4 regions of the Streptomyces sp. NPDC050388 genome follow, and region 1 is predicted to be linked to each of the others. Evidence: riboswitches for the same ligand, from Rfam matches in the RefSeq annotation. Region 1 holds a riboswitch; each other region holds the start of a gene.
What was found. Region 1 has a riboswitch for cobalamin ahead of AB0I73_RS16675 ((2Fe-2S) ferredoxin domain-containing protein). Riboswitches for the same ligand answer to the same signal wherever they lie in the genome.
Positions count from the first base shown of each region.

Region 2: it holds a riboswitch for cobalamin, as region 1 does, so the genes downstream of both, AB0I73_RS02640 (energy-coupling factor ABC transporter permease) here and AB0I73_RS16675 ((2Fe-2S) ferredoxin domain-containing protein) in region 1, are expected to answer to the same signal.
Region 3: it holds a riboswitch for cobalamin, as region 1 does, so the genes downstream of both, AB0I73_RS11415 (iron ABC transporter permease) here and AB0I73_RS16675 ((2Fe-2S) ferredoxin domain-containing protein) in region 1, are expected to answer to the same signal.
Region 4: it holds a riboswitch for cobalamin, as region 1 does, so the genes downstream of both, AB0I73_RS22715 (ribonucleoside-diphosphate reductase subunit alpha) here and AB0I73_RS16675 ((2Fe-2S) ferredoxin domain-containing protein) in region 1, are expected to answer to the same signal.

Region 1 covers NZ_JBFAKH010000025.1:65,770-70,322, reverse strand. The annotation lists gene AB0I73_RS16685 (SAM-dependent methyltransferase) at 1-57, shown strand, start outside; gene AB0I73_RS16680 (ferric reductase-like transmembrane domain-containing protein) at 427-1,413, shown strand; cobalamin riboswitch at 1,545-1,667, shown strand; partial or broken gene AB0I73_RS16675 ((2Fe-2S) ferredoxin domain-containing protein) at 1,804-1,991, shown strand; gene AB0I73_RS16670 (alpha/beta fold hydrolase) at 2,257-3,009, shown strand; gene AB0I73_RS16665 (cytochrome P450) at 3,895-4,553, shown strand, end outside.
Region 2 covers NZ_JBFAKH010000003.1:39,843-44,395, reverse strand. The annotation lists gene AB0I73_RS02650 (ABC transporter permease) at 1-496, opposite strand, end outside; gene AB0I73_RS02645 (ABC transporter substrate-binding protein) at 517-2,112, opposite strand; cobalamin riboswitch at 2,290-2,499, shown strand; gene AB0I73_RS02640 (energy-coupling factor ABC transporter permease) at 2,529-3,242, shown strand; gene AB0I73_RS02635 (energy-coupling factor ABC transporter substrate-binding protein) at 3,239-3,616, shown strand; gene cbiQ (cobalt ECF transporter T component CbiQ) at 3,623-4,372, shown strand; gene AB0I73_RS02625 (ATP-binding cassette domain-containing protein) at 4,369-4,553, shown strand, end outside.
Region 3 covers NZ_JBFAKH010000015.1:70,718-75,270, reverse strand. The annotation lists gene AB0I73_RS11425 (ABC transporter substrate-binding protein) at 1-515, opposite strand, end outside; gene AB0I73_RS11420 (ABC transporter ATP-binding protein) at 531-1,316, opposite strand; gene AB0I73_RS11415 (iron ABC transporter permease) at 1,316-2,425, opposite strand; cobalamin riboswitch at 2,526-2,647, opposite strand; partial or broken gene AB0I73_RS11410 (VOC family protein) at 2,714-2,932, opposite strand; gene AB0I73_RS11405 (IclR family transcriptional regulator) at 3,087-3,884, opposite strand; gene AB0I73_RS11400 (PDR/VanB family oxidoreductase) at 3,881-4,553, opposite strand, start outside.
Region 4 covers NZ_JBFAKH010000039.1:55,591-60,143, reverse strand. The annotation lists gene AB0I73_RS22735 (GntR family transcriptional regulator) at 1-21, shown strand, start outside; gene AB0I73_RS22730 (DUF3311 domain-containing protein) at 188-454, shown strand; gene mctP (monocarboxylate uptake permease MctP) at 451-2,079, shown strand; gene AB0I73_RS22720 (GNAT family N-acetyltransferase) at 2,175-2,681, shown strand; cobalamin riboswitch at 2,743-2,889, shown strand; gene AB0I73_RS22715 (ribonucleoside-diphosphate reductase subunit alpha) at 3,014-4,553, shown strand, end outside.

The sequences.
Region 1 (4,553 bases):
GACATCGAGCAGCCGGAATGGGTCAGCCGCCTGATGTCGGAGTACTTCCAGCCGTAAGCGGAGTCTGGGGGTGAAACCCCTGGAATCCCCGGTGAGGAGACTGCCGCGGCAGCCGGTCTCCAGCTGCTTTCCGGCCCCGCGTTCTCCGTTCGTCCGCCGTCCGCCGGGCGCGCGGCTCCCAGGCGCATGCGGATCACCGTGTACGTCTCGCCGTCCCCCGGCGGCCGTGTCCAGGAGCGGGTGGTGAACGTGTGCAGCCGCCCGCTCACGATGGCGCGACGCAGCAGATGGGCGCCGAACTCCTCGGCCTCGTCCAGCGTCTCTGGCCGGATGTCGTCTCGGTGAATCTCCTTCACACCGGCCACACTTGTTCCTCCACGACACCTGCACACCGTTCAACGGTGGCCCGCGCCGGGGAGCCCGAGGATGCTGCCAGAGACGACGCCCGAGGACGACGGGACGACCGCGCCGCCCACCCCTGACCGGCCCCCCGCGGCCCGCGTCACCCTGCGGGCCGATCTGCGGGCCGCACTGGTCGACGCGAGTGCGGCGGTCGTCCTCACGGCGGCTGTGTTCGTGTTCTTCTGGGCGCGCATGGAGTCGGGCGAGTCGGCGACGGTCGCGGTCATGCCGTTCATGGACGACCCGCGTACGTACTGGATGTACCTGCTCAGCCAGGCGTTCGGCTGGTCGGGGCTGCTGTGGGCGTGGGGCACGGTCATGCTCGGGCTGCTGTTGTCGGGGCCGCGCCCGGCCCGGCTGCCCGTCTCCCGGCAGGTCCTGGAACGCTGGCACCGCACCACCAGTCTGACCACGATGGCGCTGATGTTCGCGCACGCGCTGATGTTCTCGGCCGAACTCGTGCGCTACGAAGATCAGGTGGGGTGGGCCGAGCGGTTGTGGGTCGGCTTCGCGGACGCCTTCGTGCCCGGCTGGTACGACTCCGGGACCGGCCGCATCGCCATCCCCCTCGGGCAGGGCGCCCTGTACCTGGCGATCCCCCTGGGGCTGCTGTTCTACGTCCGGCACCGCATCGGTGCGAACGCCTGGCGCCGACTGCACCGCTTCGTGATCGTCGTGTACGTGCTGAGCGTGTGGCACACCCTGCTGTACGGCACCAACGTCTGGTACGGCGAGTGGCCGCGCACCGTGTTGTGGCTGCTGCAACTGCCGGTCGCCGTCATGCTGTTGCTCCGGTTGCTGCGGCCGGCCCGGCGGGCGGAGCGGCTGGGTGCGCCGGGCCGGTGCCAGGGAGGGTCCCTGCCGGGCTGGGGCCTGCGGGCCGCGGGTCGGGTCGCCGCCGCGGCCGTCGTGATCGGTCTCCTCGCGGTGGTGGCGTCCGGCCACGACGGCGGCCGGGACCGCCTGACCGAGCCGCCCGTGAGCAGCCCGCACGCCCCCGAAACGGAATGACCGCTCGGCCCGAGCCGGTGGGCGAGGTGCCCGGCCCTTCGGCCGGGCCGTACCCCGGGGCGGGCAGAGGCCATCGTGGTGCGGGCGCCACCCGAGTGGAGGGCTGGCCGGCGACAGGGCGACGGCGGAGCGAGGAAGCCGGTGTGAATCCGGCGCGGTCCCGCCACTGGGACCGGTGAGCGGATCCCGACAGGCCACTGCCCGGGGCGGGTGGGAAGGCCGGGGCGAGCCTCGACCCGAGAGCCAGGGAACTCACGCGGTCGCCCCTCGACGAACCACCGGGGCGGATCTCACCGGAGACACGAAGGGCGTGGCGTGCCCGCAGCGCCGACCGGGGCGACGACCGAGGAGCCGGCGGGCGCAACCGCGGCCGGACCGGTTCCGTGCCGCATCGTCGTGCCGGGACTGCTGTTGCGGCAGACCCGAGGCGACCGGTGTCGATCACACGGCCCGGACCCGACGCCTGCGCACGGTGGCGCCGGTACGTGTCTCCACATGCTCGACGTCTGCGACCGGGCCGACGTCATTGTCGTCCAGCCCCCCCCGCCGAGGGCCGTGCCGTCGGTGCCCGGCCGGTCTGACCGGGGTCGGCCGACCTGTCCGACGGTGAGGGCGAACACGGGGGCCGGCAACGGGCATCGGCCGCCAGGTGGATCTTGGTGGTTGCCTCCCGTGGGTCGACCGATCTCTGCCGCCCCCGGCACCGGGCACCTGGCGGTCGCGCCCCGCGAGGTGCCCCTCGACGGTCGGCGCGCGGGCACCGTACGGTCGGCGATGGTCACACCGGGCCTGCCGGGCGGGCGACTCCGGCCGCAGGGAAGAGAAGAAGGGCGGGAAGCTCCGATGGAGGGCAAGGACCCCTGGATCAGACCACTGCGCGGTGCCGTGCCACCTCACGCGCGCGTGCTCTTCTTTCCGCACGCCGGTGGCGCCGCCTCGTTCTACGCGCCGTTCGCACGGCGGTTCCCCGAGGGGTACGATGTCGCGGCCGTTCAGTACCCGGGGCGGCAGGAGCGCTTCGACGAGCCGTTCGTGGCGACCGTCGAAGGACTCGCCGACCGGCTGCTGCCGTCCCTGCGGCGATGGGCGGCGGAGCCCGTGCCGCTCGTGCTCGTCGGCCACAGCATGGGGGCGTCCGTTGCCTTCGAGTCGGTACTCCGGCTCGGGCGCGACCGGTTGACGGCACACTGCCGTCTCGTCGTTTCCGGCCGGACCGCCCCGTCGGCACCGCGCGAGATCCCGGCTTTCGACTCCGACCAGGAGATCCTCGACCACCTTGCCGGTCTCGGCGGCACCGACCCGGAGATCGTCCGCAGCCCGGATCTCATGGACCTGTTCCTGCCCGTCATACGCAATGACTACCGGGCGGTGACCCGGTACCGGCCGGTCCCCGACGCCGTGGTGGACACGCCCGTCCTCTGCCTGACCGGGGACCGGGACCCGCAGGTCGCGCCGGAGGAGGCCGCGGCCTGGAAGAGTCACACCACGGCCGGTTTCCGGCTGAAAACGCTCCCCGGGGAGCACTTCTTCCTGGCGGACCATCCGGACACCGTCGTGCGGCTCGTCGCCGAGTGCGCCGACGCCGACGGGCGATGACGGACGGCATGTTCGCGGCTCGCGGGGGCTTGCGGTACTGCAGCGAGCGGGTTGGTGTACGCCCGCGCACGCACGGGGTCGTGAGCGCCGGTGGCTTCCTTCACGCGCCGGGTCGTTCGCCCGTGTGCCGGGTGTCCGTCAAGGGGTTCGGCACGGGCGGCGTTCAGACATGCCGCTGCCGAATCTGGCCGAAACCCACGGGGTGGGTGACCATGCCTCAGTGGCGGATGGTGCAGGTGGCGGCGGTCATGGCCCGGTTGTCACGAGAGAAGTGAATTCCCCGTTGGTGCAAGGGGTTTGAGTGCGAGTCGACGGGTACACGCCCCTCGCGGCGGGCCGCTGACTGGGCATCTCCCCTCCGGTTTCGGGGGGTTGCCATTGTGTGACCCAACGTGAAAACTGTGAGCGCATTCGGCCCGGAGGTATCGGGTCGAAGCGTGTTCTGGCACGAAAAAAAGCACTGAATCGTGGAACAGGAGAGTTCTGCGCGGGGCCGCTGCGCAGGAAAGTCGGGGGGATGCGGTGATGTCTGTTGGGTGCCTGGCGCACGTGTCACCAGGCTGCGGGCGTGCGGACCTGTCGGCCGCACGGCGGACGTCCAGACCGCTCGGAGCCGCCCCGTCGTACGGAACCTGTCCCGAGGTCTGCTGACGCCCCGGGAAGCCACCCGCATTCCGTGCGGGGCGGACGGGCGGGCGGCCCCGAGCGGCGGCCGGCCCAGCCTGACCACGAGTCGGCCGCCTGGCGCGGAGCGAGGACCGCCGACCGGTGCCATACCCGTTGACCACGCCCATGACGGCCACGGCTTCCCGCCCTGCCCGGCGGCCCCACAGTGCCGTCGGTGACCCACCGCCGGGCCCGCACGCCCTCACCCAAGGAGGAACGGTGACCAGCACACAACTGTCCGGGACCGAATCGCCCCTGGACGCGTTGGCCGACCGGTGGCGGTCCTTGCGCGAGGCGGGCCCCGTGACCTACGACGAAGGGCAGAAGCAGTGGCGCGTCGTGGACCACCAGGGGGTCTCCGCCGTCCTCGCCGACCCGGCGACGTACTCGTCCGACCTCACACCGATCACCCCCACCCAGCAGGACTTCGAGACCTTCCGGCAGGGCAACTTCGTCGGCATGGACCCGCCGGAACACCGCAAACTCCGCACCTTGGTGAGCCAGGCCTTCACCCCCAGAGTGGTCCACGGGCTCGAACCGCGCATCGAGGCCGTGTGCGCGAGCCTGCTCGACGGTGTCGCGGACCGGGACCGGTTCGACCTGGTCGACACCCTCGCCCACCCCCTGCCGATCGTCGTGATCGCCGAACTCCTCGGCATCCCCGCCGGCGACCACGGACTGTTCCAGGAGTGGGCCGGCACCCTCTTCGGCGGCGACCAGCTCGGCGACAGTCTCGACATGGCCGACCTGGAACGGGCGTTGGAGGCCATCGCCCCGACCGTGCGCGAGATGAACGGCTACGTGCTGGACCACATCCGGCGCCGCCGCGCCCACCCCGGGGACGACCTCACCAGCAGACTCCTCACCGCCGAGGTGGA
Region 2 (4,553 bases), on a different contig from region 1:
GGAGGACGTCGAGGTGGAGGGCGAACAGCCAGACGGCGAGCAGGGCGATCCAGAAGACCGGCGCGGCTTCCAGGCAGTAGGCGAGGGAGGTGACCGTGCGGTCGAGGAGGGAGCCGGGGCGGCGGGCGGCGAGGACGCCGAGCAGGGTGCCGAGGAGGACGGCGACGGCGAACGCGACGGTGCACAGCAGGGTGGACCAGACCAGGCGTTCGCCGATCGCCTCGGCCACCGGCTGCCGCATCACGCTGGAGTGGCCGAGGTCGCCGGTGAGGGCGGAGGTCAGCCACTCCCACCAGCGGACGGTGAAGGGCTGGTCCACGCCGAGGTTGGCCCGGAGCCGGTCCAGGGTTTCCTGGTCGGCGCCGAGGGCGGCGGTGCCGGCGTAGGCCTTGACGGGGTCGAACGGGGAGGCGGCGGCGAGGGCGAACGCGCCGAAGGTCACGACGAGGAGGACGGGCACGGCGAGCAGGGCCCGCCGTGCCACGAGGTGTCCCATCGCCGTCCAGGGCAGGGTCTTCACTTCTCGGGCTGCCAGTCCTCGGCGTTCCACCAGGGGCCGCTGGCGAAGCCGTGCTCGTGCGGTTCGACCTGGGTGGTGAGGTCGCCCCAGCGGTCGGCGAGGACGTACAGGTGGTCGATGTGGGTGAGGAAGGTGTAGCCGGGGTCCTTCACGAGTTCGCGCTGGAGGTCGTCGTAGGCGGCCTTGCGGTCGTCGGGGTTCTGGGCGCGGCGGCCGGTCTCGAGGGCCTTGTCGACGGCGGGGTTGTCGTAGTGGGGCATGTTGTTGAAGCCGTCTCCGGCGAGGGAGGAGTGCAGCAGGGTGTAGAGGCCGAAGTCGGGGTCGCCGGTGCTGCCGAAGCCGGCGAGGACGGCGTCCTTGCCCATGCGGGGTTCGATGACCTCCCAGGTGGCGCCCTCGACCTTGACGTCGATGCCGGCCTTCTTGGCGTCGGAGGCGTAGGCGAGGGCGTGGTCCTGGCGGACCTTGTCGCCGGAGGGGTAGAAGAGGGTGAACGCGGCGCGGGCGCCGTCCTTGGCGCGGATGCCGTCCTGGCCGGCCTTCCAGCCGTCGCGGTCGAGGATCTTCTTGGCCTCGGCGAGGTCCTGGGGGCGTTCGATGTCCTTGGCGTACCAGGGGTCGTCGAGGGGCAACGGCCCGTAGGCGGGGCGGCCGGCGCCGTCGAGGATCTTGTCGACCATGGCCTGGCGGTCCACGGCGAGGTCGAGGGCGCGGCGGATCGTGGTGTCGCCGGTGATCTTGTTCCCGGTGGGGAGGGTGACGGCGCGGAAGTCGTAGGTGGTGGCCCGGTAGGTCTTGCGGGCGTCGTCGTTCTTGAAGGTGGCGGCAAGGTTGGGCGGGAGGGTCGCGCCGTCGAGGTCGCCGGAGCGCAGCCGGGTGGCGCGGACGTCGTCGTCGGCGATGATCGCCATGGTGAGCTTCTTCACCTTCGGTGCGCCGCCCCAGTAGTCCGGGTTCGCCTTGAAGGTGAGCTTTTCGCCCTTGCTCCAGCCGGTGAGGACGTACGGTCCGGTGCCGATCGGCTCGGTGTTGAAGGCGCCGGTGTTGGGGTCCTGCTCGCCGGCGACGTGCTCGGGGACGATGGGCAGGACGGTGCGGGCCGGGAAGGCCGCGTAGGGGTACTTGAGGGTGAAGACGACCTTGTCGTCGCCGTCCGCCCGGACCTCCTTGACGGCGTCGAGTTCGCTCTTGGCGGTGTTGTTGGTCTTGTCGTCGAGCACCGTTTCGTACGTGTAGACGACGTCCTCGGCGGTGAGGGGTTCGCCGTCGCTGAACTTCACGCCCGGGCGCAGGGTGTAGGTGTAGGTGCGGCCGTCGTCGGTGATCTCGGGGAGCGCCTTCGCGAGGGCGGGCTCGAGTTCCAGGTCGGAGTCCCGGGCGAGCAGCCCGTCGAAGATCTTGGAGTTGCCGTCCTTGCCGTAGCCGAGCAGGGGGCTCAGGGTGTCCGGTTCGGAGGCGACCCCGATCACCACGGAGTCGGCGGACCCGCCGCCCGCGGCGCCGTCCGTGCCGCCGCCGGGCGCCGAGCACGCGGCGACCGCGGCGGCCATGGTCGCCGCGACGGCGGCACCCTTTATTCGTCGGGTCGTCATCTGATCTCACACCTTTGCTGCCCGGATCTCGTTGTTGCATATTAGTTGCAGCAGGGTTCTGCCCAGGACCCCCTCCCCTCATTCCCGCACTTCGGCGTGGTGGGCCCGTGGGGTGCGAGCTGCGGGGCGCCGTCCGTGCGCCCCCCGGGAGTGCTTGTCAGCGGCCCGGGACGGGGTCTAGTGTCGCCTCGCCTTGGTGAACGGGAAATCCGGTGTGATGCCGGTGCGGCCCTCGCCACTGTGATCGGGAAGTCCGGCTCCGGCCCCAGGCCCTGTCCCCCGACAGGACCGAACGGCAGCCACTGGGTCCCCCTCGGACCCGGGAAGGCGGAGCACGGGCGGTGGTACCCGTCAGCCAGGAGACCGGCCAGGGCGCGTCAACCATCCACGAGGTGCTGGAGAGGGTCTGCTGAGCCATGCACATAGCCGAGGGTTTTCTACCACCGGCGCACGCGGTCGCCTGGGGCGTCGCGTCGGCGCCGTTCGTCGTCCACGGAGCCCGGTCGCTCATCCGTGAGGTCAGGGAACACCCCGAGAGCACGCTGCTGCTGGGCGCGTCGGGAGCGTTCACCTTCGTTCTGTCCGCGCTGAAACTTCCCTCGGTGACCGGGAGTTGCTCCCATCCCACCGGCACCGGGCTGGGCGCCGTCCTGTTCCGGCCGCCGGTCATGGCGGTGCTGGGCACCATCACCCTGCTGTTCCAGGCCCTGTTGCTCGCCCACGGCGGGCTGACCACGCTCGGCGCCAACGTCTTCTCGATGGCGGTCGTCGGGCCGTGGGCGGGGTACGGGGTCTACCGGCTGGCGCGGCGGTACGGGGCGCCGCTGATGGCCGCGGTGTTCTGCGGCGCGTTCGTCGCCGACCTGTCGACGTACTGCGTGACGAGTGTGCAGCTGGCGCTCGCCTTCCCCGACCCGGGCAGCGGGTTCCTGGGCGCGCTCGGCAAGTTCGGTTCCATCTTCGCCGTCACGCAGATCCCGCTCGCGGTGAGCGAGGGGCTGCTGACGGTGCTGGTGATGCGCATGCTGGTGCAATCCAGCAAGGGCGAGCTGACCCGGCTCGGGGTGTTGGTGACCGGGCTCGGGAAGAAGACGGCGGGCGCGGGCGCGAGCGAGGCGGTGGCCCGATGAGCCGTGACGCGAAGATCAACTCCCTGTTGCTGCTTCTGGTCGCCGTGCTCGCCGTGGTGCCGCTGGTCCTCGGGCTCGGCGACCACAAGGAGGAGCCGTTCGCGGGCGCCGACGCGGAGGCGGAGACCGCGATCACCGAGATCGACCCGGACTACGAGCCGTGGTTCTCGCCGCTGTACGAACCGCCGTCCGGGGAGATCGAGTCGGCGCTGTTCGCCCTCCAGGCGGCGATCGGCGCGGGCGTGCTCGCGTACTACTTCGGGCTGCGGAGGGGACGCCGGCAGGGGGCGGAACGAACGCGGGCGGAGCAGGAGCGGGGGGCCGGCACCGAGGCGGACGTCGACGAAGCGGCCCCCGCGGGACCCGGGACCTGATCCCCCGTGCTGCCGATCGACGCGGCGGCGCACAGCAGTCGCTGGCGCCGCCGTCATCCCGTGGACAAGGCCGTGCTCGGGCTGGGGCTCACCGTGCTGGCGGTCTCGCTGCCGCCCTGGCCGGGCTCGGTCCTGGTGCTGCTGACCGCGCTCGCGGTGCTGCTGGGTCCGGCGGGGGTGCCGGGGCGACGGTTGTGGCGTGCCTACCGGGTCCCGCTGGGCTTCTGCGTGACCGGGGCGCTGACGCTGCTGGTGCGGGTGGGCGGGCCGGGCGGGTTCGTGGCCTGGGCCGATGACGGGCCTTTGCGGGCCGGGGAGTTGCTGCTGCGCACCTCGGCGGCCTCCCTCGGGGTGCTGCTGTTCGCCTTCACCACGCCGATGTCCGACCTGCTGCCGCGTCTGGTGCGGGCCGGGGTGCCCGCTCCCCTCGTCGATGTGGCGCTGGTGACGTACCGGATGAGTTTCCTGCTGCTCGACTCGGTGCGCCGGGTCCGGGAGGCGCAGGCGGCTCGGCTCGGGCACACCACCCGGGCGGCGACCTGGCGTTCGCTGGGCGGGCTCGGCGCGACCGCGTTCGTCCGGTCCTTCGACCGGGCGGCACGGCTGCAGACGGGGCTCGCCGGACGCGGCTACGACGGCACGCTGCGCGTGCTGGTGCCGGAGGCCCGGGTCTCCGTCCGTTTCACGGCCGGGAGCGTGGTGCTGCTCGTCGCGCTGGCCGTCCTCACCCTCGTCCTGGAAGGACCCCTGTCATGAGCGGGCCCGCGCTGGTCGCCCTGCGGGGCGCTTCCTTCGCGTACGAGGACGGTCCGGCCGTGCTCACCGGCCTCGACTTCGAGGTGCGGGAGGGGCGCGCGCTCGCCCTGCTGGGCCGCAACGGCAGCGGCAAGACGACGCTGATGCGGTTGCTGAGCGGTGGACTGCGGCCGGGTGAGGG
Region 3 (4,553 bases), on a different contig from region 1:
GACATCACGCCCCGTGCCTTCCCTCTCCCGTTACGGCACGACTCACTCAGCAGATACGAGTCGACGCCCACCTCGTCCAGTTCGGCGGGGGTGAAGCCGGTTCCCTCGCTGAAGCCGTAGTTCCAGCCCGCGAAGACCAGATCGGCACGGGCGTCGAGGACCAGCTCCTTGTTGATCCTCTCCTTCGAGAGCCACGTGGTCTTCTGGTAGGCGTCCTTCCAGGGAACGGACGTGAGGTCGCCCTTGTCGTCGGGCATCACATAGCCCGCCATATGGCCCTCGAGTCCGAGCGCGAACATGATCTCGGTGATGCCGACGTCGTTGGTGACCACGCGCTGGGGGGCTGTGTCGTAGGTCTTCTTCTGGCCGCAGTTCTCCACGGTCACCGGATAGTGGCCGTCACGTGCGGCGGAACCGTCCTTCTCTCCTTCCCGAGAGGTGACCTGCGCACCGCAGCCGGTGAGGAGCAGGGCCGTGGCGAGCGCGAGTGCGGCGGGGCGTGCCAGGTGCGGCATGGTGGAGGTGGCTCCTCAGGTAGTGGGCTGAGCGGGCAGGAGACGGTCGAAGAGCAGCTGTACGGCGCCGGTCTCCGGGTGCGGGACGCGATGCGCCCGCACGCCGAAGACCTCGGCCAGCAGCTCGGGTGTGAGCACGTCGTGCGGAGCACCGGAGGCGACGATCCGGCCGCCGTCGATGACGTGGAGCAAGTCGCAGTGGAGTGCGGCGAGGTTGAGGTCGTGCAGTGCGGTGAGCACCGTCAGTCCGCTGCCACGCACCAGGGCGAGCACTTCCAACTGCTGGGCGATGTCCAGGTGGTTGGTGGGCTCGTCGAGCACCAGCACCCGGGGTCGTTGGGCGAGCGCCCGGGCGATCAGGACCCGCTGCCTCTCGCCGCCGGAGAGGGTGAGGAAGCCACGGTCGGCGAGGTGACCGGCGCCGACCCCCACCAGCGCGGCCGCGCACGCCTCGCGGTCCTCATCGGTGGTCCGGGCCGCCGACCGTTGGTGCGGCAACCGCCCCATCGCCACGACCTCGGCGACCGTGAAATCGAATTCGGTGACTGACTCCTGGGGCAGTGCGGCCACCCGACGGGCACTTTCACGCGCGCTCATGGCGTACAGGTCCTCACCGCCGAGCCGGACCGTACCGGCCGAGGGACGCAGCGCCCGGTAGACGCAGCGCAACAGGGTCGATTTCCCACTGCCGTTGGGCCCGACCAGGCCGACGAGCTGCCCCTCGGCCGCCCCCAGCGTGACCTCTTCCACCAGCCGGGCCCCCTCGGCCTCGACGGTCAGTGCGTCGACGTCGACCCGCATCACACGCCTCCGAAGGCGTAGGAACGGCGGCGCATCAGCAGGAGGAAACACGGCACGCCGATGGCCGCGGTCAGGACGCCCACCGGCAGTTCGACCGGTGCGAGCACCGCGCGGGACAGGATGTCCACCCAGACCAGCAGGACGGCTCCGGCGAGCGGTGCGACGGCCAGCAGCCGCCGGTGGTCGGCGCCGACGAGCATCCGTACGGCGTGCGGAACCATCAGCCCGACGAAACCGATCGCCCCGCTCACCGCCACCACCGCCCCCGTGACGGCCGCGGAGACCAGGAACAGCTCCTTGCGCAGCCTCCCCGGGTCCACTCCCAGCGCGGCGGCCGTCTCGTCGCCCATGGCCAGGGCGTTCAGACGGCGCGCCGACCACGCGAGGTGGACGAGGCCGCCGAGCACCGCCCCCGCGGCGATCGGAACGGAGGCCCAGTTGGCGCCGCCGAGGCTGCCGAGCAGCCACATCATCGCGGAACGAGCCGCCTCACCGCGCTCGGCCGCGAACACCATGAACGTGGTGACGGCCGAGAAGCCGTAGAACATCGCGGTGCCCGTCAGGACGAGCCGCAGCGGGCTCAGTCCGCGAGGGGTACGGGCGATCGCGTACACCAGCACCATGGCCAGGAGCGCGGAGAGGAACGCCGCCGTGGACAGGGCCCAGACGCCGAGCGCGCCGAAGGCTCCGAAGATGAGCACGGCGTTGGCGCCCACGGCCGCGCCCGAGGAGATGCCCAGCACGTACGGGTCGGCGAGAGCGTTGCGGACCATGGCCTGCACCGCGACGCCGATGGCCGACAGCCCGGCCCCGACGATCGCGGCCAGCACGGCCCGGGGAAGGCGCAGTTCCCAGACGATGGTGTACGCCGGCACCTGGCCGGGGGTCATGGACCCGCCCGTCAACCCGGCCCACAGGTGGTGTAGCACCTCGCCCCAGGAGATCCCCGACGCCCCGATCCCCACCCCGCAGACGAGGGACACGGGCAGAGCGGCGCCCAGGCCGATCAGGAGAAGGGGCAGTGGAACGCGCCGGGGGGACGCGGCCCCGGCTCCGGTACGGGGCGTGTGCGCGGGCGTGGCAGGTTCGGTTTCGAGGGTGGTGGCCACGGACGGGTCGCTTTCGCCTCAGGCCGTGCCCCTGCGCAACAGAAGGAGCGGCCCCGGGCGCGGGGCGCCCTGCGCAGCACCTCTCGCAGTCCACGGCGATTGACAGGAGCCTTCACACCGCGGGTAATCGGGCTTGCGGGGCCTCGGACGGGCTCCGCCTACCGTTGCGGGTCAGCGCCGGAATTCGACCGGACTTCCCCCGCGGGGCATGTGCAGCTTAGCCTGCCCACCAGGACACCCCCGCCGGTGGTGGCGGAAATCACCTTCCGCCGGGGTGGCCTGGCACTCTCACCGGACTTCTGCATCTGTCCTGGTCAACGGTCTGGCAGTGGGGAGTGCGGCTACAGGACCCCTGGCAGGGGCGAGCTGGTTCCGCGGTGCCGGGGTGCGCAGGGCGTCGAACTCGTTGCCCTCGGGGTCGGCCATGACCACCCGACTCCGGTCCGAGCCCCGGCCCACGTCCACCTTGACGGCGCCGAGGCCGAGCAGCCTGGTCACCTCGTCCTCGGCGAGCGGCTCCTCCAGGACCCAGCGGTGCCCGGGCGACCCGAGCACCTCGCTGCTCGCCGGCAGCGCGCCCAGCGCCGCGATGCGCTCCCGCACCCCGGCTCACAGAGCCGGTACCGGATCCGGCGAAACGGCGTCTCGTTCCGGGACCGGCTCATCCTCCGCTCCCCTGCGCGTCCGCCGGTCGGGTGCCGAGGGCGCGGGAGATGCCGCGTGCGGCCGTGCGGACCACGGGGAGGTGGGACCGGGCGGCGGCGTCGTTGGGCACGACCACGCCGACGGCCGCGACGACGTCGCCCGAGCCGTCGCGCACGGGGGCCGCGATGCCGAGGGCGTCCTCGTGCACGAAGCCGGGGCAGTACGCGTAGCCGTCGCGGCGTACGGCGGCGAGCTGGGCCCGCAGCCTGCCCGGGGCGACGGGGGTGGCGGCTGTGTAGGCGTTCAACCGCCCTGCCTCGACGACCTGTTCGCGCAGCCCGGCGGGGGCGTGCGCGAGCAGGACGAGGCCGCTGGAGGAGGCGTGCAGCGGCAGGCGGCCCGCGATCCGCGTGTAGTTGACGACGGAGCCGGGCGTGGACAGCCGTTCCACGAACAGCACCTCCTCCCCGTCGCGCACGGCGAGCTGCACGTGGTGGCCGACGACGTCGTGGACGCCCTCCAGGAACGGCATGGCGCGCTCGCGCAGTGTGAGGGCGGGCGAGGCGCGCGAGGCCAGCTCCCACAGGCGCACCCCGACCCGTACCAGACGCCGTTCGTCGCGCACCAGCAGCCCGTGCGCGACGAGTTCGGCGATCAGGCGGGAGGCGGTGGCCACGTGCAGTCCCGACCGGCGCGCGATCTCGGAGACGGACAGGGCGGGCTCGTCCTGGGTGAACGCCTCCAGGATGCGCACCGCCCGCGTCAGGACCGACTCGCCGGGTCCCCCCGCGCTCGCAGGTCGAGGACCGCTCACAGGTCGAGGACGAGGCGGGGGCAGGCGGCCCGGGAGACGCAGATCATCATGGTGTCGTTCGCGGCCTGCTCGTCGGGGGTGAGGAGGGAGTCGCGGTGGTCCACGGTGCCGTCGAGCACCGGTGTCTCGCAGGTGCCGCAGGTGCCCTCGCGGCATGAGGACAGCACCTGCACACCCGCCTGCTCGACGGCCTCCAGCACCGAGACGCCGGGCGGCACCGTCACGGTGCGGCCGCTGCCGGCCAGTTCGACCTCGAACTCCTCCTCCGCGGCGGCGGGCCGCAGGTCCTTGGGTGCGAACCGCTCGGTGTGCAGGGCGGCGTGCGGCCGGACGGCGCAGCGTTCCTCCACCGCCCGCAGCAGGCCTTCCGGGCCGCAGCAGTAGACCGACGTGTCCGGGAGCGGGCTGCCGAGCAGGGCGTCCAGGTCCGGCAGGCCGTGTGTGTCCTGCGGTACCAGGCGGACGCGCTCGCCGTAGGCGGAGCGCAGCTCGGCGTGGAAGGCCATGGAGGCAAGGGTGCGTCCGCCGTACACCAACTCCCAGTGGGCACCCTGACGTTCGGCTTCGGCGAGCATCGGCAGGAGCGGGGTGATGCCGATGCCGCCGGCCAGGAACAGGTAGCGGGGCGAGGGCTGGAGTGCGAAGTGGTTGCGCGGGCCGCGCACCCGT
Region 4 (4,553 bases), on a different contig from region 1:
CTGAAGCGCCCCCAGGACTGAGCCCCGGAGGGATCGGCGGGGGTTTCACCGGAGATTCCGCCGCTGTCCGGGCGAGGTTCCGTGGAGTTTAAGTACGCAATCCCCGCGAGGGGTTCCGTCCCGGTCCGCCGCGACCTAGATTTCCTGCGCGTCAAACAGGCGATCAGCGAGGGGACGGAACCGTTCTATGTCGCAAGCCCCGGAAACCGGCAGACGGCCGGTGGTGACGCCGATGCGCGTCGTCATCGCCGTCTGCCTCCTGGCACCGTTCGTGGCCCTGATGTGGGTCGGCTCGTACGCGAAGACCGACCCCGCCCTCATGGGCATCCCGTTCTTCTACTGGTACCAGATGCTGTGGGTGCCGGTCTCCGCCTCACTGACGATGACCGCGTACAAGCTGTGGCAGCGTGACCAGCGCGCCCACGCGGCCGCGAAGGGCGGTGCTCAGCGGTGAACGACGGCGTGAACGGCGTGGCACTCGCCGTCTTCATCTTCTTCTTCGTCCTCGTCACGGTGATGGGCTTTCTGGCCGCCCGCTGGCGCAAGGCCGCGAACGAGCACAGCCTCGACGAATGGGGCCTGGGCGGGCGGTCGTTCGGCACCTGGGTCACCTGGTTCCTGCTCGGCGGCGACCTGTACACGGCGTACACCTTCGTGGCCGTACCGGCGGCGATCTACGCGGCCGGCGCGGCGGGCTTCTTCGCGGTGCCGTACACGGTCCTCGTGTACCCGCTGATCTTCACCTTCCTGCCCCGGCTGTGGTCGGTTTCGCACAAGCACGGCTATGTGACGACGTCCGACTTCGTGCGCGGGCGGTTCGGCTCCAAGGGGCTGTCGCTGGCGGTGGCGCTCACCGGCATCCTGGCGACGATGCCGTACATCGCGCTCCAACTGGTCGGCATCCAGGCGGTGCTGGACGTGATGGGCGTCGGCGGCGGGGAGAGCACCCACTGGTTCGTCAAGGACCTGCCGCTGCTGATCGCCTTCGGTGTGCTGGCGGCGTACACGTATTCGTCGGGTCTGCGGGCCCCCGCACTGATCGCGTTCGTGAAGGACACGCTGATCTATCTCGTGATCGCGGTGGCGATCATCTACATCCCGATCAAGCTGGGCGGCTTCGACGCCGTCTTCGCCAAGGCGAGCGAGGCGTACGGCGAGACCAACCCGGCCACGGGCGCGCCGCGCGGTTCGCTGGTGCCGGGCGAGGCGGGGCAGTGGACGTACGCCACGCTGGCGTTGGGCTCGGCGCTCGCGCTGTTCATGTACCCGCACTCGATCACCGCGACGCTGTCCTCGCGCAGCCGTGAGGTGATCCGCCGCAACACCACGATCCTGCCGCTGTACTCACTGATGCTGGGCCTGCTGGCGCTGCTCGGTTTCATGGCGATCGCGGCCGGGGTCGATGTCAGCAACGGGCAGCTGGCGATCCCGCAGTTGTTCGAGAACATGTTCCCGGACTGGTTCGCCGGTGTGGCCTTCGCGGCGATCGGCATCGGTGCGCTGGTGCCGGCGGCGATCATGTCGATCGCGGCCGCGAACCTGTTCACCCGCAACATCTACAAGGACTTCCTCAAGCCCGACGCGACACCGGCGCAGGAGACCAAGGTCTCCAAGGTGGTCTCGCTGCTGGTGAAGGTGGGTGCGCTGGTCTTCGTCCTCACCATGGACAAGACGGTCGCCATCAACTTCCAGCTGCTCGGCGGCATCTGGATCCTGCAGACCTTCCCCGCCCTGGTGGGCGGCCTGTTCACCCGCTGGTTCCACCGCTGGGCGCTGCTCGGCGGCTGGGCGGTCGGCATGATCTACGGCACGGTCGCGGCGTACGGGGTGGCCTCGCCGACGCAGAAGCACTTCGGCGGTTCGTCGGACGAGATCCCGGGCATCGGTGAGATCGGCTACATCGGTCTCACCGCCTTCGTGCTCAACGCCCTGGTGACGATCGCCCTGACGTTCGCCCTGAGGGCGGCCAAGGCCCCCGAGGGCATCGACGAGACCCGGCCGCAGGACTACACGGCGGACGCGGGCGACCCGGGTGTCAGCGCGGAGCTGCCCCTGGACACGGCGGAGAGCAAGCACTGACGCACCCGGCGTCCGGCTCCAGCCCCCTCGCGGGGCTCACGGGCCGTCGGAGAAATCCGGCGGCCCGTCGCCGTCCCGTCGGGCACACTCACCTCATGGACATCGTCACCCGGCCGGTGGAGCCGTACGAGTACGAGGAACTCGGCGAGCTCACCGCGCAGGCCTATCTCCTTGACGGGCTGCTCGACTTCGGGGAGAGCGACGCGTACCTCGGCCGGCTCCGGGACGTGGCGGGGCGGGCAGCGGCCGCCGAGGTGCTGGTCGCCGTGGAGCGGGGAACGGTGCTGGGCGGGGTGACCTTCGTGCCGGGCCCCGGTCCGATGGCCGACATAGCGGGGCCGGACGAGGCGGAGATCCGGATGCTGGCGGTCGCCCGCGCGGGCCGGGGCCGTGGCGCCGGGGAGGCCCTGGTGCGCGCCTGCGTCGACCGGGCACGGGCGATCGAGGGGTGCCGTCGGATCGTGCTGTCGACCCAGCGCACCATGCGCTCCGCCCACCGCGTCTACGAACGGCTGGGTTTCACCCGCACCCCCGAACGCGACTGGAACCCGCTGCCGGACCTGGACGACATCATGCTGCTCACCTACGAGCTGACGCTCTGACATTACCGCGCTCCAGCACCATCCCGACACAAGATATGGGTCCGCCGGCGACACACGGCACAAGATGTATGCTCATGCCTGCTGTCGCCGCAGGGGAATCCGGTGTGAATCCGGAACTGTCCCGCAACGGTGTACTTGTGCGTGTCCGCGTTTTCTGCGTTCCCGCACGGCTTCAGTCCGAGGACCTGCCGACAGTGCGCCCGGCCGTCCGGTCCGGGTGCCTGACGTCCGGGCCTCGTGGAATGGGCCGGTGGACGCGAGGTGCGTGCGCGCGCCCGTGTGCTGCCCCCCGCCCTCGACCAGGCCCCGTGCCGAGCGAGGGAGAGCCCCACGTGACCATCGCGCCAGCCGATCCGGCTTCAGCGGTCGACGTGACCGACATGAGCGGCGTGAGCGACGGCCCCGGTGCCGCGCTGCTGCGGACCCTGACCGAGCTGACCGTCGACCTCCAGGGCGCCGACCCCGGCCGGGTCGCCGCCGCCGCGCTGCGCGGCCGGTCCGCCCATGCGGACGAGACCGAGCTGCGGGAGCTGGCCACCGAGGCGGCGGCCGGGCTCATCTCCGAGGACCCCGCCTACTCCCGGCTCGCCGCACGACTGCTGACGCTCGGCATCCGTGCCGAGGCCGCCTCGCAGGGTGTCACGTCGTTCGCCTCCTCGATCTCGACGGGACACCGCGAGGGCCTCGTCGCTGACCGGACCGCCGAGTTCGTCGCGCTGCACGCGGCCCGTCTCGACGCGCTGATCGACCTCGGCGCGGACGACCGTTTCGGCTACTTCGGCCTGCGTACCCTGCACAGCCGCTATCTGCTGCGGCACCCGGTCACCCGCAAGGTCGTCGAGACACCGCAGCACTTCCTGCTGCGGGTCGCCGCCGGTCTCGCCGAGAGCGACACCTCCCGCTCGGTGGACGAAGTCGCCGCGCTGTACGGCCTGATGAGCCGCCTGGAATACCTTCCCTCCTCCCCCACCCTGTTCAACTCCGGTACCCGGCACCCCCAGATGTCGTCCTGCTACCTCCTCGACTCCCCCAAGGACGAACTGGACTCCCTCTACGACCGCTACCACCAGGTGGCCCGCCTCTCCCAGCACGCCGGCGGCATCGGCCTGTCCTACTCCCGCGTCCGCTCCCGCGGTTCGCTGATCCGCGGCACCAACGGGCACTCAGGCGGCATCGTCCCGTTCCTGAAGACCCTGGACTCCTCGGTCGCCGCCGTGAACCAGGGCGGCCGGCGCAAGGGCGCGGCGGCGGTCTACCTGGAGACCTGGCACTCGGACGTCGAGGAGTTCCTGGAGCTGCGCGACAACACCGGTGAGGACGCCCGCCGCACGCACAACCTGAACCTCGCGCACTGGGTGCCGGACGAGTTCATGCGCCGGGTCAGCGCCGACGCGCCGTGGTCGCTGTTCTCCCCGTCCGACGTCCCGGACCTGGTCGACCTGTGGGGCGAGGAGTTCGACGCGGCCTACCGGGCCGCCGAGGCGGCGGGTCTGGCGACGAGGACGCTCCCCGCGCGGGAGCTGTACGGGCGCATGATGCGCACCCTCGCCCAGACCGGCAACGGCTGGATGACCTTCAAGGACGCCGCCAACCGCACCGCCAACCAGACCGCCGAGCCGGGCCACGTCGTCCACTCGTCCAACCTGTGCACGGAGATCCTCGAGGTCACCAGTGACGGGGAGACGGCGGTCTGCAACCTCGGGTCGGTCAACCTCGGCGCGTTCGTCGACCGGGCGAACGGCGGCCTCGACTGGGAGCGGCTGGACACCACCGTCCGCACCGCCGTCACCTTCCTGGACCGGGTCGTCGACATCAACTTCTACCCGACCGAGCAGGCGCGCCGTTCCAACGCCCGCTGGCGCCCGGTGGGGC